Regions from separate parts of the Lactobacillus gasseri ATCC 33323 genome, predicted to be linked through region 1. Evidence: predicted binding sites of a transcription regulator. Region 1 holds the regulator's gene; each other region holds the start of a gene.
What was found. The regulator HrcA, encoded in region 1, represses chaperone genes, less so after heat shock. The targets are predictions, from matches to a motif close to TTAGCACTCNNNNNNNNNGAGTGCTAA.
Positions count from the first base shown of each region.

Region 2: a site for HrcA is predicted at 2,889-2,915, ahead of LGAS_RS08895 (ATP-dependent Clp protease ATP-binding subunit). Genes of this name have one in related genera too.
Region 3: a site for HrcA is predicted at 2,974-3,000, ahead of clpP (ATP-dependent Clp endopeptidase proteolytic subunit ClpP). Genes of this name have one in related genera too.

Region 1 is NC_008530.1:802,277-807,705, forward strand. It holds gene abc-f (ribosomal protection-like ABC-F family protein) at 1-58, shown strand, start outside; gene LGAS_RS04030 (GyrI-like domain-containing protein) at 82-708, shown strand; gene hrcA (heat-inducible transcriptional repressor HrcA) at 848-1,906, shown strand; gene grpE (nucleotide exchange factor GrpE) at 1,918-2,496, shown strand; gene dnaK (molecular chaperone DnaK) at 2,514-4,385, shown strand; gene dnaJ (molecular chaperone DnaJ) at 4,465-5,429, shown strand, end outside.
Region 2 is NC_008530.1:1,794,985-1,800,413, forward strand. It holds gene LGAS_RS08890 (APC family permease) at 1-612, opposite strand, end outside; gene LGAS_RS08895 (ATP-dependent Clp protease ATP-binding subunit) at 740-2,857, opposite strand; partial or broken gene LGAS_RS08900 (alpha/beta hydrolase) at 3,111-4,024, opposite strand; gene LGAS_RS08905 (PTS transporter subunit EIIC) at 4,014-5,333, opposite strand.
Region 3 is NC_008530.1:1,301,307-1,306,735, reverse strand. It holds gene rapZ (RNase adapter RapZ) at 1-310, shown strand, start outside; gene LGAS_RS06450 (gluconeogenesis factor YvcK family protein) at 327-1,364, shown strand; gene whiA (DNA-binding protein WhiA) at 1,368-2,309, shown strand; gene clpP (ATP-dependent Clp endopeptidase proteolytic subunit ClpP) at 2,364-2,951, opposite strand; gene LGAS_RS06435 (APC family permease) at 3,093-4,541, opposite strand; gene LGAS_RS06430 (sugar-binding transcriptional regulator) at 4,974-5,429, shown strand, end outside.

The DNA.
Region 1 (5,429 bases):
TGAGTATTTTATTAGTCAAGTAGCAAGTAAACGGATAGAATTAAAGATAGTTGATTAGTAAACGATATAGAGAGAATAAAAATGGCATTTGATTATAAAAAAGAATATAAAAATTTGTATCATCCTAAAAAGCAGCCTGAAATTATTAGGGTCCCTAAAATGAATTATATTGCAGTTTCAGGAAGTGGAGACCCTAATCAGGAAGATGGGACTTATCAAAAGGCTTTAGGATTACTTTATGGACTTGCTTATACTATCAAGATGAGTAAAAAAGGTGAGCATAAAATTCCAGGATACTTCGATTATGTAGTGCCACCACTTGAAGGATTATGGTGGTCAAAAGATCAGCAGAAGATTGATTATGCTCATAAAGAAAATTTTGCCTGGATATCAATGATTCGATTGCCGGATTTTGTTACAAAGAAAGAATTTGATTGGGCAATTAAGACAGCTACTGAGAAGAAAAAACAAGATTTCTCTCAAGCCAAATTTTTTACTTATGATGAGGGACTTTGTGTTCAGATAATGCACACCGGTAGTTATGATAATGAGCCTGCCACAATTGAAGAGATGCATCAATTTGTAAAAAAAGAAAATTATCAGATAGATATTCAAAATCCACGTTATCATCATGAAATATATTTAAGCGATCCAAGAAGAACTAAGACTGAAAGGCTTAAAACTGTAATTAGATTACCAATTAAATAATTAAGGCAAGCACTTGTTGCTTGCTTTTTTTATAAAAAATAAATTTAATTAGCACTCTACTTGAACAATTGCTAAGTTATGGTATCATATTAATTGTTAGCACAAGAGAAAGAAGAGTGCTAATGATGGGGGCGAGAAAATGTTGACTGAACGGCAAGAACTTATTTTAAAGACTATTATCATGGACTTTACTCAGTCTCATGAGCCGGTAGGTTCTAAGACCGTGATGAATCAACTGCCTGTCAAGGTCTCAAGTGCTACAGTTCGAAATGAAATGGCGGCACTAGAAGAAAAGGGACTGCTTGAAAAGACTCACTCTTCAAGTGGGAGAATTCCTTCGACTGCTGGTTATCGATATTACTTAGATCATTTGATTAATCCAGTAAAGATACCAGCATCCGTCTATAACCGAATTATTTATCAATTAGACCAACCCTTTCAACAAGTTAATGAAATCGTACAAGAAGCTGCAAAAATTCTGTCTGATTTAACTAATTACACTGCTTTTGCCGCAGGTCCCGAAACTCGTTCGGTTAAAGTAACTGGTTTTAGGATCGTTCCTCTTTCAAGCCATCAAGTGATGGCAATATTAGTTACGGATGACGGTAATGTAAAGAATCAAATCTATACTTTACCGCATCATACAAATGGGGAAGAGATTGAAAAAGCAGTTCGACTAATTAATGATCAATTAGTTGGAAAGCCACTTAGTTCAGTTAATGAAGTGTTACTTAAGAGAATTGCAGATCATCTGGTTGCTGGAGGCTCAGCACCTGAAATTTTGGATTTGCTTCAAGATGTTATTAAGGATGCTGCTAGTGAGCAAATGTATGTAGATGGTCAGATTAATCTTTTGAGTAATTATGAGAGCGATGATTTAGCTAAAGTTAAATCTCTCTACAAATTAATTGATCAAAATGATGCTATTTCAAGCTTGATTGGTTTTAATCCTAAAGATGAAATTAAAAATGATTCAAAGTCGAAAGTTCAAGTTAAGTTAGGCTCTGAATTGCAATCAGATTTACTTGAAGATTATAGTTTGTTGACTGCACAATATAGCGTTGGTAAGTACGGTAAAGGAACAATAGCACTACTTGGACCAACTAACATGCCATACTCGCAGATGATCGGATTACTCGAGTATTTTAGGAACGAACTAGCAAAGAAATTGTTAGATTATTATGGTAGATTTAAGTAAGGAGGTTAGCTGTGAGTAAAGAAGAGTTTCCGCATGAAAAAGATTTAAAAGACGAGGTGACCCCGGATAAGGCACCAAAGAAAGATCCCAAAGCAGCTTCGAAAGAGGAAGTTAAGGAAGATCCAGCAAAAGATTATGAAAAAGAAATCGCTGAATTAAGTGCTAAGAACAAGGATCTTGAAGATAAATACCTACGTAGTGAGGCTGAGATCCAGAATATGCAGGCACGTTATGCAAAAGAGCGTGCACAATTGATTAAATATGAATCTCAAAGCCTTGCTAAAGAAGTTTTGCCAGCAATGGATAACTTAGAACGCGCGTTAGCTGTTAAGGCAGATGATGAGGCAGCTAAGCAACTCCAAAAAGGTGTTCAGATGACGCTCGATTCATTAGTTAAATCAATGAAAGATCAGGGAATCACTGAAATTAAAGCCGAGGGTGAAACTTTTGATCCTGCACTCCATCAAGCTGTTCAAACTGTTGCAGCAGAAAACGATGATCAGAAGGATCACGTAGTTAAAGTTTTACAAAAAGGATATCAATATAAAGATAGAACATTAAGACCAGCAATGGTTGTAGTGGCTCAATAAGAAAGGAAGTTACATATATGTCAAAAGTTATTGGTATTGACTTAGGTACGACTAACTCAGCTGTTGCCGTACTTGAGGGTAAAGAACCTAAGATTATTACTAACCCAGAAGGTAATCGTACAACTCCTTCTGTAGTTGCCTTTAAGAACGGTGAAATTCAAGTTGGTGAAGTTGCTAAACGTCAAGCTATCACTAACCCTAACACCATTGTTTCAATTAAGAGTCATATGGGTGAAGAAGGTTACAAAGTTAAGGTTGGCGACAAGGAGTATACTCCACAAGAAATTTCAGCCTTTATTTTGCAATACATTAAAAAGTTTTCTGAAGATTACTTAGGCGAAAAGGTAACTGATGCAGTTATTACAGTTCCCGCTTATTTCAATGACGCACAACGTCAAGCTACTAAAGATGCCGGTAAGATTGCTGGTTTAAATGTTCAAAGAATTATCAACGAACCAACTGCTTCAGCTTTAGCATATGGTCTTGATAAGGATGAAAATGATGAAAAAGTTTTAGTATACGACCTTGGTGGTGGTACTTTTGATGTTTCCATCTTGCAATTAGGCGATGGTGTCTTCCAAGTATTATCAACTAATGGTGATACTCACCTTGGTGGTGATGACTTTGATAAGAGAATTATGGATTGGTTAATCCAAAACTTTAAGGAAGAAAATGGCGTTGACTTATCTAATGATAAGATGGCATTACAACGTTTAAAGGATGCCGCTGAAAAGGCTAAGAAAGACTTATCTGGCGTTTCATCAACTAACATTTCACTTCCATTCATTTCTGCTGGAGAAGCTGGCCCTCTTCACCTTGAAGCTGATTTAACTCGTGCTAAATTTGATGAGTTAACTGATGACTTAGTTCAAAAGACTAAGATTGCTTTTGACAATGCATTGAGTGATGCTGGATTAAGCGTAAGTGACATCGACAAAGTTATTTTGAATGGTGGTTCAACTCGTATTCCTGCAGTTCAAAAAGCTGTTAAGGAATGGGCTGGAAAAGAACCTGACCACTCAATTAACCCTGATGAAGCTGTTGCTTTAGGTGCAGCCATTCAAGGTGGTGTTATTTCTGGTGATGTTAAGGATATCGTTTTACTTGATGTTACTCCATTATCACTTGGTATTGAAACTATGGGTGGAGTCTTCACTAAGTTAATTGATAGAAATACTACTATCCCAACTTCAAAGAGCCAAATCTTCTCAACTGCAGCAGATAACCAACCAGCTGTTGATGTTCACGTTCTTCAAGGTGAACGTCCAATGGCAGCAGATGATAAGACTTTAGGACGTTTTGAATTAACTGATATTCCACCAGCACCACGTGGTGTTCCACAAATTCAAGTTACTTTTGATATCGACAAGAACGGTATTGTAAATGTATCTGCTAAGGATATGGGTACTGGTAAGGAACAAAAGATTACCATTAAGAGTTCTTCTGGTTTATCAGATGAAGAAATCAAGAAGATGCAAAAGGATGCTGAAGAGCATGCCGAAGAAGACAAGAAGCGTAAGGAAGAAGTTGATTTACGTAATGAAGTAGATCAATTAATCTTCACCACTGAGAAGACTTTGAAGGAAACTAAGGGTAAAGTTCCTGAAACTGAAACCAAGAATGTTCAAGATGCTTTGGATGCTTTAAAGAAAGCTCAAAAAGATAATAACTTGGATGAAATGAAGGAAAAGAAAGAAGCTTTATCAAAGGCTGCCCAAGATTTAGCTGTTAAACTTTACCAACAAAATGGTGGTGCTCAAGGTGCTGCTGGTCAAGCAGGTCCTCAAGGAGCACAAGGTGGTCAACCAAACAATGATAACGGCTCAAGCAACGGTCAAGGTGGTTCAACTGTTGATGGAGATTTTCACAAGGTAGACCCTGATAAGTAAAAAGATTTATAATTGAATCAAACAAGAAAAGAACTGCGTGATTGTAGTTCTTTTCTTTTATGAATGAAGGAGTTTTCAGATGGCACAACGTGATTATTATGATGTGCTGGGTGTTGATAAGAATGCTAGTGAAAGCGACATTAATAAGGCCTACCGCAAACTGGCAAAAAAGTATCACCCGGACTTAAACCATGAACCTGGCGCTGAAGAAAAATACAAAGAAGTAAATGAAGCATACGAGGTTCTACATGATAAGCAAAAAAAGGCTCAATATGATCAATTTGGTCAAGCCGGCGTAAACGGTCAAGCTGGTTTTGGCGGTCAAGGTTATGGTGGCTTTGGTGGCCAAGGTGGCTATTCATCGCAAGGATTTGGTGATTTTGGTGATATCTTTGGTGATATCTTTGGCTCAGCCTTTGGTGGTGGACGAAGTCGAGTAGATCCAACTGCTCCTCAAAAAGGTCAGGACCTAGATTATACAATGACAATTGACTTCATGGATGCAATCAAAGGTAAGAAAACAGATATTACTTATACAAGAAGTGAAGTTTGCCCAACTTGTGATGGTTCAGGTGCTGAGAAAGGTACTCATCCAATTACCTGTGATAAGTGTCACGGAACTGGTGTCATGACTGTAACTCGTCAAACGCCACTTGGTGTCATTCAGCAGCAAACCACCTGTGATAAATGTGGTGGACGTGGCACGATCATTAAACATCCATGTCAGACTTGTCATGGCAAAGGAACCATTGATAAAAAGCAAACCCTCGAAGTTAAGGTCCCAGCTGGTATTGATAATGGGCAGCAAATTCGCTTAAGTGGCCAGGGTGAAGCAGGTAAAAATGGTGGTCCTTACGGTGATTTGTATATTGTCTTTAGAGTTAAACCAAGCAAGGAATTTAGAAGAAATGGTACTACTATTTATAGTGAAGCACCAATTTCTTTCGCTCAAGCAGCTTTAGGTGATAAAATCCGCGTAAATACCGTTCATGGACCGGTTGATTTAACCATTCCAGCTGGTACCCAACCTAATACTAACTTTAA
Region 2 (5,429 bases), 900 kb from region 1:
TGCCTTAATATAAAACAGTCCAATCGCAATAAACAAAATGATAATCGCAACCTTGATAATTACTGCTATGTTTTCTACACGCTTCGATAAATTAGCGCCTTGATATAAAATTAGAGCTACAATTAAAACAATCAAAACTGCAGAAAGATTAATTACTCCGCCTTCCATTGGTCCCGCTTCAAGAGCCTTAGGCAAGTGAATACCAATTGGCGCTAAAATATTATTATTAAAATAAGAAGCAAAACCTGTTGCTTCGGCAGAGACAGCCAAGAAATATTCTAGTAGAAGTCCCCATCCGATTATCCAGCCAACAATTTCTCCGTAAATCACTGAGCCAAAAGAATAAGCAGATCCAGCTACTGGCATGGCAGAAGAAAACTCTGCATATGCCATTCCAACCATACCAGAAACAATTGCCGCTAATAAAAACGAGATTGCAACAGCAGGTCCAGCATGCTGAGCTGCTTCATGACCAGGTAAAATAAAAATACCTGTTCCAATAACTGCTCCAATTCCCAGTGCAACTAGATCGCGTGCATTTAAATGTCTAGTTAATCGAGAATCCGCTTTTAAAAAAGTATTTACTGGAACTTTCTTAAAGAAATTTTTCATCCCAATTCTCCTTAATTTATTTTTAATTATTATACCTGATTTCGTCGGGATTTCTACCCTATAATTAAAATTAATTAAAAAAAGAGACGACGAATTAATTCGTCGTCTCTTTTCAAAATAGTATTAACTATTTATTTTCTTTTTTATCTGCCTTTTCAGCTTCTTTAGCGTCTTTCTTTTCTTGTTCGCGTGTTTCTTTATCAAGCAATACATCTTCAAGTACTTCACCATTTAAGTATAAGTGCTTATCGTCAATGGTGAACTTAACTTCCTTAGTATCAGGCTTAGAAACAATTAACTTAGCAGCTGGGGTTTCAAGATCTTGTTCAACAACTCTTCTTAATGGACGAGCACCAAATTCTTTATCATATCCCTTCTTAGCCAAGTACTTCTTAGCATCAGCAGTAACGTGAAGTTTGATGTTTCTCTTAGCAAGAGACTTCTCCATCTTAGCTAAGTAAAGGTCTAAGATCTTAAGCATATCTTCACTAGTCAATGAATTGAATGGCACAATTGCATCAAGACGGTTCAAGAATTCTGGTCTGAAGTAAACTTCAAGTGCCTTACGTAAAGCATCTTGATCATCGCCCTTGAGTAACTTATCAGAGTATCCAGCGTTTGAAGTCATGATGATGATAGTATCCTTGAAGGAAATTGTTCTGCCTTGTGCATCAGTCAAACGACCATCATCCATAATTTGAAGTAAGGCATTAAAGACTTGTGGGTTTGCTTTTTCAATTTCGTCAAGCAAGATCAATGAATATGGTTGGTGACGAATCTTTTCAGTTAATTGTCCGCCTTCACCATAACCAACATAACCTGGTGCTGAACCAATTAACTTGTTAACAGCCATTTGGTCTTGGTATTCTGACATGTCCAAACGTACTAAAGCATCAGCCTTGCCGAACAACTTAATTGCTAATTGCTTAGCCAATTCAGTCTTACCAACACCAGTAGGACCAGTAAGTAAGAATGAACCAGTTGGGCGGTTAGAATCCTTAAATACTTGCTTACGAGCAATTGCATCAGTGATGATATCAATAGCCTTATCTTGGTCAATAACAACTTTCTTCAAGTCAGCAGCTAAGTTAGCATTCTTTTGAGCTTCATTTGCATTAATTTCGCTCATTGGAATACCAGTCTTAGTTTGAATCAAAGAGTACATATCTTCTGGTGTAACTTTAAGTTCACTAGCTTTGCCTGCAGTCTTAAGGTCTTTCTTAAGATCTTCAATTTCTTTCTTAAGCTTAGCAGCTTCATCGTATTTTTCATTTTTAGCTGCTTCTGCCTTTTTACCTTCTAAGGCATGAATCTTATTTTTGATTGAAGTTTCATCTTTTTGATCCATTCCTAAAGACTTCTTAGCACCAGCTTCATCCATTAAATCAATGGCCTTATCTGGCAAATGACGATCATTGATGTAACGGTTTGAAAGTTCAGCAGCAAGCTTTAATGCTTCTGGATCGTATTTTACATTGTGATACTTCTCATATCTTGGAGCTAAGCCCTTCAAAATTTGAACAGCATCTTCAATCGTTGGTTCTGGTACTTGAACTGGTTGGAATCTTCTAGCTAAAGCTGGATCCTTTTCGATTTGTTGGTATTCACTAGTAGTAGTTGCACCAATTACACGAATTTCACCACTTGCTAATGCTGGCTTCAAAATGTTAGCAGCATCCCCAGAATTGTTTTCTGAATCAGTAGAACCTGCACCAACAATATTATGTAATTCATCGATAAAGAGAATAACGTTCTTGTCGCCTTTAGCTTTATCAATAATCTTCTTTAATTTTTCTTCAAAACTACCACGAAGAGAAGTACCTGCAACTAACTCATTAATGTTCAATTCAATGATGTGGGCGTTCTTAAGTTTTTCAGGAACGTCTCCATCAACGATTCTTTGAGCTAAACCTTCAACTACTGAAGTTTTACCAACACCAGCAGGTCCAGTTAAAACAGGATTGTTCTTCTTACGTCTACTTAAAATTTCAATAACTTGGTCAATAACAGCTGTACGTCCAATGACAGGATCATATTTACCCTTTTTAGCTTGTTCAGTTAAATCAACACCAATTGGCTTTTCCTTTTGTTGTTGGCCATTTTGTGCTCCTTGTTGTGGTGCTTGACCAGCACTATATCTCATTGGTTGTTGACCATTAGACATTCTTCCATCATTGAAAAAGTCTCTGTTTAATTCATTAAACAAATCGTCAAAATTGTAGTTTCCATTGTCAAAGTATGCCATGCTTTACACACTCCTCATATTCTCAAAAATTTTAGCACTTACAACTAATGAGTGCTAACTACTCACATTTTTTATTATAACAGGTTATCCACAGAAAGCCAAATATTATATCATATTTTTTCCACAGATTATTTTAATTTGTGAATAAAATAGGCACAATGTATGTTTTAAAGTACATTGTGCCTAAATAATTTGTGAATTAGTATGTTAGTTTTGTTTCTAAATTATTTATTTTTATTATTTTTCCAATCTTTTAATTATTTTGATTTTTATTTTGATTTTTTCGACTTCCTCTTGGTTTTTGACCATTTCCTTGCACGTTATCTCCACTATCTTTTCAAGCAGATACTGTTCAATCAGCTGAACTACTTGTTTATTCTGCGGCAATGAAGAGTGCTGAGCATCCGCTCCAGTAACAGTCATTGTAGTATAGTGCTTTACTTGATTTTGGAAAATATATTTTCCTGCAGCCACACTACTTTCTGGCACTAATCCATCAGATTCATAATTTTGTCCACCTGATACAGAATACACATCTAAGTTCTCTGGTATTTTCTTTCGATTTTTAATAAAATCATTTAGCATTTCCGTCTTATGATCAATATTACTTTCATTAAAGTTATACGGGGTACCTAAGGTCATTAATTTCTTGATACGAATTTCATCACTATAATCATCATAGTAATTTTCTAGCCAATAAGTCCAAATTAATCCCCCATTAGAATGACCAAAAGCCTTAAAATTATTAAATTTGTATTGCTGACTAAGTTGCGCAAATGCTTCATCAAACCAACCAGCTTGTTTTTTGATATTAGCATAGCCATCATGATTGTTTTCAAAACCTACAACAATAAAGGGTTCATTATCATTACGATTGATTTTTCCACTATATTTTAGCGTTCCATCTTTTTTAACCTGAATTTTCAGTAAACTATGCTTTTTAAAAGTACCTTTATTCAGTAAATTAACTAATTCATTAAACCGTTCAGTCGTGGCACTAGAGCCGGGAATCATAATGACTGGTGACATTTGTGATTTTCGTCTCTCAGCTAAATCATGATTGGCACTTTTGATCCAGAAAAAAGTTGGAATGGACAAAACTATTAAAAAAATAAATGTTCCTAATAAAAGTAGGCGGTTTTTGGATACCTTTTTTCTATTTAACATGTTTATACACCGCCTCCTCATCATTTAACAAATCAATTTCATCCTGGACATCCTTAGACATTTTAATGATCGGTAAATATAACAAAATATCTAAGGCAAATAGTAGCATTGAAAATACTAAAGCTTGCCACGTTCCATTTGTAGCAATAAAGGCTACTAAAGGGCCTGGTGTGCCAGATAAGACATTATAAGCTGAGGCAGGAACCAAATGAATTGCAATCATACTAGCAGCTAAAAGCATATTCATAACTGGTAAAACTACATATGGAAATAAGAATAGTGGATTAAGCATAATCGGTATACCTAGAAAAGCACCCTGATTAGAACCAAATAATGTCGGTATAAAACTCCAACGTGCCACTCTAACAATGCTGCTTTTTTTAATAAAAATTAAAATACCAATTAATAAAACTAAAGTTAAGCCGCTCCCACCAAATCTTCCATAAGATTGATATAAAGAATTCCCCACATAAGGATTAGGTACATTCCAGCTTGAGCCATGAGTTAAAGCATAGTTCAGATTAGCAACATTGGTCGCACTATCGCTCCCTGCCGTCAAAGAAGCTAGCGGCTGACCAATTCCTAGCCAGTTAAGTAGTAGTGCTAGGAGTAATAAAGGAATAAATACTCCTAAGTTTAAATTGTTCTGACCTTGACTTTGAAAAAATTGATAAAAATTAGTCGCTACTACACGCACATGAACCAAACTAGTTAAAATACCAACTATTAAGCCAATTACCCAAGTTGCAAGCATCGGACGGAAAGAATCAAAGGCTCTTTGCTTAATTTGCTGTGCGCTCTCTGTATGCCGATGGTGATATTCGACTCCTAAAAATCTAAAAATAAGCCCAGTACCAAATCCTATTAAAAGGGCGAATAAAAAGCTATTAATATTTAAAAAACGCCAATTAAAGGAAAGCTGAAAATCTCTCGTGTCCCTAAAACGATACGCGCACAAAAGCAAGGCTAACATTCCTGAAACTCCAGCCATTTGAGCATCTTTTTGATACAGACGAGCAGTATATTGAGCTGAAAAATAAGCGGTAAACAAACCAAAAGTGCCAAATATTACACTGGTAACGCCTTGACAAGAATACCATGCCGCATTAAATAAATGGTCAGGCAACCATTTATCAAAATAGAAAATATTTGATATTAAACTTGTAGGTGAAAAAACACTCTGCCATAAAAATTGGAAAATACTACCGACAACAGCTAAAGGCATTAACATCATCAAAGTTCGATCTGCCACTCTAAAAAATGCTAGTCTCCGAAGTCGAACGATAGTTTTAAAAATTACTTTCTCCATATTTCACTAATCCTTAGTCCTTTAAGTCTATCCTTTAGTTTAAATTAAATATAGAAAGAAACCTATCATTTTTCATTAAAATATCGCAAAAAATAC
Region 3 (5,429 bases), 500 kb from region 1:
TGTTAGATTTTTACCTAATCCATTCTACATTCCTCAACTCAAACCATTTACTGGTTTAGATCGCCGAGTTTTTGATTATGTAATGAGCAAGAAAGAAACTAAAAAGTTTTATGCTAAATTTTTAGACATGTTAGAAACGGCTATTCCGGGATATATTGCGGAAGGAAAAGAAAAATTGACTATTGCAATTGGATGTACTGGTGGTCAACACCGAAGTGTTTCAATTGCTCGCCAATTAGCAGTTGATTTAGCTAAGAAATATCCTGTTGATATTTCCCATCGAGAAATTAGTCGTTATATTGGACAATAAAGGAGATTGTTGGGAGATGGCGTACGGAGAAAATAAAATTGTACGTGTCATTCGCGGACGTCGCCCTAAGATTGTTGTTATTGGTGGTGGAACAGGGTTACCTGTTATTTTGAATGCTTTAAAAGAACAAAATGCCGATATAACAGCTATTGTAACTGTGGCAGACGATGGTGGATCATCAGGTGCAATTAGAGATTATATTAATGTGGTGCCACCAGGCGACATTAGAAATGTGTTAGTTTCCTTATCTGACTTACCACAGGAAGAAAAAGATATTTTTCAATATCGCTTTAATTCGTCTGACTCATTTTTTGCAGGGCATGCGATTGGAAATTTAATTATTGCTGCTTTGGATGAAATGCAGGGGAATATTTTTGATGCTGTTCAATCATTATCAAGAATGATGCGAATTGATGGTCGAATTTTCCCTGCTTCAAATGAGCCTTTAACTTTAAATGCAGAATTTATTGACGGAACAACTGAAGCTGGTGAAACAGAAATCACTTCAAAGGATAAGCGCATAAAACGTGTATGGGTAACTGATACCGATTCTGACGATGAGCCGAAAGCAGTTTTGCCAGTTTTAGCCGCAATTATGCAAGCGGACGCAGTAGTTTTAGGGCCAGGTAGCTTATTTACTTCAATTTTACCTAATTTGATGATTTCTAATTTAGGGGATGCTGTGAGACAAACTAAGGCTGAAGTGATTTATATCTGTAATATCATGACGCAACAAGGTGAAACAGATCATTTCACGGCAGCGGAACACGTTCAAGTTATTAATGATCATTTAGGTGGTCACTATATTAATACGGCCTTGGTTAATGGGGCTAAAATTGACATGAGTAAGTTTAATCCAGCCGATTATGATGCCTATCTTGAACCGGTAAGAAATGATTTCGCTGGATTACGGGCTCAAGATTGCCGCGTAATTACAGCTGACTTTATTGATCAGCATAGTGGATTAGTTTTTCATGATGGTAAAAAAGTAGCCGATGAAATTTTGAATTTGGCTTTTGAAGCATATTGCCGCAGAAAAAAGGAACAGGATTAGTTAATGGTTTCATACGCAAGTGATGTAAAAAAAGAACTTACTAGTCTGCCAGTTCATCCAGAACATGCTAAGGCAGAACTAGCGGCTTTTTTGCGAATGAACGGGGTACTTAGTCTTCATGATCATCAATTTAGTCTAGATATCACAACTGAAAATCCAGCTATTGCAAGAAGAATATTTTCTTTAATTAAAACTGCTTATGGAATCGAGCCACTGTTAATTGTTTCTAAGAAAATGAAGTTAAAGAAAAATTATCAATATTTAGTTAGACTTCAAAAACAAGTTCATGAAATTTTAAGCGATTTAGAGATATTTGACAGTGATAATGGCTTGATTACCGGAATTCCTGAGAAGATTATGACCTCAGAACAAAGGGCAATGTCTTATTTAAGAGGAGCTTTCTTAGCAGCTGGAAGTGTGAATAATCCTGAAACGAGTCGATATCATTTAGAGATTTATTCTCTTTATGAAAATCATAATAATGATTTACTAAAGTTAATGAATAGTTTCTTTTATTTAAATGCAAAAGCTACGAAAAGACGTAATGGATATATTGTATATTTGAAAGAGGCTGAAAAAATTGGTGATTTTCTACATATTGTAGGTGCCGTCAATGCAATGCTAGCATTTGAAGACTTAAGAATTATGCGAGATATGCGTAATTCAGTGAATCGATTAGTAAATTGCGATACAGCAAATTTGAAAAAGACTGCGAATGCAGCAGCTAAGCAGGTTGAGGATATTCAACTAATTGAGAAAAAAGTTGGGTTAGAAAATTTACCAGAAAAATTAGCAATCTTAGCACATTTTAGGCTGACGCATCCTGAACTTTCACTCAAAGAAGTTGCAGCTCAAGTACCAGATGGTCCAATTTCAAAGTCAGGAGTTAACCACCGTTTTCAAAAAATTCGTGAAATGGCACAACAGCTAAAAGAAGAAAATTAGTCAAAAAAAATAGAGCTCACGACAGATGTGAGCTCTATTTTTTGTTAAATTAAACTAATCTTTCTTTTGGTTAACCAAAATTTCATCAATTAGACCATAGTCTTTAGCTTCTTCTGCAGATAAGTAATTATCACGTTCAGTATCTTTAAGAATCTTATCAAGAGGTTGACCAGTAGTTTCATGTAGAATTTGGTTAAGCTTCTTACGACTCTTCAAGATTTCATTAGCTGCAATTTGAATGTCTGTTTGTTGACCTTGTGCACCACCTAAAGGTTGGTGAATAAGAACTGTTGAATTTGGTAATGCAAAACGTTTACCCTTAGTTCCGCTAGTTAAAAGAATTGAAGCCATTGAAGCAGCCATACCGATTGCAATTGTAGATACATCTGACTTAATAAAGTTCATTGTGTCCATAATTGCAAGACCAGAGGTAATAACACCACCTGGAGAGTTAATGTATAGAGAAATATCTTTAGTATTGTCTTGTGCATCTAAGAATAAAAGTTGAGCGATGATTGAGTTGGCCATTTGGTCGTTAATCTCACCGCTAAGCATAATGATTCTATCTTTTAATAATCTTGAGTAAATGTCGTAAGCACGTTCACCACGTGCAGTTTGTTCAATAACTGTAGGTACGAGCATTAATTTTACCTCCTAAACAAAATTAGCACTCTGATAAGTACAGTGCTAATTAAATCACTTACTTTTAATCATGTCAACTAATCAAACTTAATTTTATGTAGAAAAAATGAGCGATATGACAATCATATCGCTCATTTGAAGTTACTTCATTAATGGGTTAGTGCCATCTTCTCTTTTTTTGATTGCTGGCAAAATTAAGCCTAAAACAATCAAGATAATTGGAGTAATGATGTTAAGGAATAGGGTAAATGGATCTGGTGAGTAGATTCCTAAAATACAACATGCTGCTGTAACAATAAAACACCATATTCCAGCTGTGTAAGCCAGTCCTTGATTCTTGGTCATTTGGTAAGAAGTATCAAACTTCTTTTGTTGCTTTCTAAGTGCAATATATGCTGCGAAGACCCATAAATAACGCATTGGCATTGTAGTTGAATTTAATTTAACTAATTGAGCCATAACCGCTTGTGCATCAGGCAATAAAGCTTGTGCTGCAATTAACCCCCCTGAAAGAATTACAACCATCCAGATACCATTGATGTAAGCACCATGTTTATTTATCTTAAGAAGTTTCTTAGGAATGAAGTTTTTGGCTTCTTTACTACCTAGTAGCATTCTTAAAGGAGCATCAATACTGATAACTAAAGTAGAGAATTGACCAATAACGTTACACCATGAATAAATATACATAAACAAACCACCAACATGGTAATATTCTCCTAAACGTTGAAAGGCCATGTATGCACCGTTTGAAATATATTCATTTAGATTACTGTTAACAACTTTAGGATCAAACATTAAAGCCATAGCAAAAGTTCCTAAAATTGCAGAAACCATAACCATAATTGCTAAAGCCATCATTGCTTTTGGAAAGTTTTTGGTTGGATTTTTAACCTTGTTTACATAAGGAGATATTTTCTCACATCCACCAACAGCAAAAACTAAGATTGAAAGAGATGTTAAATATTTAAGGTTGAATGTTGGCATTAAACTCTTCCAATTAAAATTGATTGAATAATATCCTGCATGTGGGTTAATTGCTGGTGCAGCAAACATCATAATAATGAATAAAATTGACATAATAAACATTGATGATCCAGCGATAGTAGCCAAACTTTTAAGTACTGGAATACCTTTAGTAGTAACCCAGCAGAAAAAGAGGAAGACTACTAAAGTAGCGAATTGAGTCCAAGCAGTTGGAAGACCATCGTACCATTTAGTGTTGCCAAAGATTCCCCACGCCATGGCTCTTAAACCACCAGTACCTTTACTTGAAATATATACTACGTGGCAGGCCCAATATGTCCAACCTGCATAATAAGCCCACTTGGCACCCATAGTGGCATTAACCCATGAGGAAACACCACCATTAGCATTTTTAAAGGTTGCACCTAGTTCTCCAACCATTAATGCATAGGGAACAAAGTATAGTAGGAACATTAATATCCAACTGAATACAACTTTGGTACCGTCGAAGTAAACATACCCGTTAACAACGTTACCGAAGCCCCAAACAGTTGAAAATGCCATCATCGCTAGCGTTGGCCAGAGCATTTTTTTGGCATTAGACTTTTTTTCTTCTTCGATCATAAAATAACCTTTCTGTCTATGTACATAATTAACGCCAAATTTAATTATAACGAAAATGCTTACAGATGATAGATTTTTTCTAAATAAAGTGAAAAAATACAAAAAAGACAGCCAGATTGACTGACTGTCTTGTACTATGCGCCCCCTGAGAGTCGAACTCAGATTTTAAGAACCGGAATCTTACGTGCGATCCATTACACTAAGGGCACGACAAACTAAAATAAGTATATCAAAAAAAGAAGAAAGTACAAATTAATTATTCTGAAGGATATATCTTGAATTTAAAAAAAGATATTGCTATACTAAAAAATGTCGAGAGAGAAATGTGAATCTGAAGTTAATCAATTCGCGTCTCTCTAATATTTTTAAGCTTTTTGGGTCGCCAACCGTCATGTAGCGGTATCAATTTTGACCCAATAGAGGGAGCGAGCAATGGACTCGGATTTAACCTTGTTGCAAAGCTTAGTTCCTGATGTTTTAAAAATAATTCGGCAACGTTTTCTTGTTCTTGAACAGATTTCGCTGTTAGCTCCAGTTGGGCGACGAGTTGTTGCTAAAAAATTAGGATTAAGCGAGCGCAATGTGCGAACTGAAACTGATTATTTACGACAGTTAGGTCTGATCAATATTCAGAGCTATGGGATGGAATTAACTGATAAAGGAAAGAGAACTTTAAAAGAAGCCGCTCCATTAATTGATCGTTTATTCAATGCAAGTCAAACTGAAATTGAATTGGCACAGAAATTGGGTATTGATCGAGCAATTATTGTTCCAGGTGATATGGATCGTCAAGAGCGTGTAGTTGATTTGATGGGCGAACAACTTAATTCTGCTCTAGATCTTCTTTTACCGCTAGGAAAAAGTATTATTACCGTATTAGGTGGTACT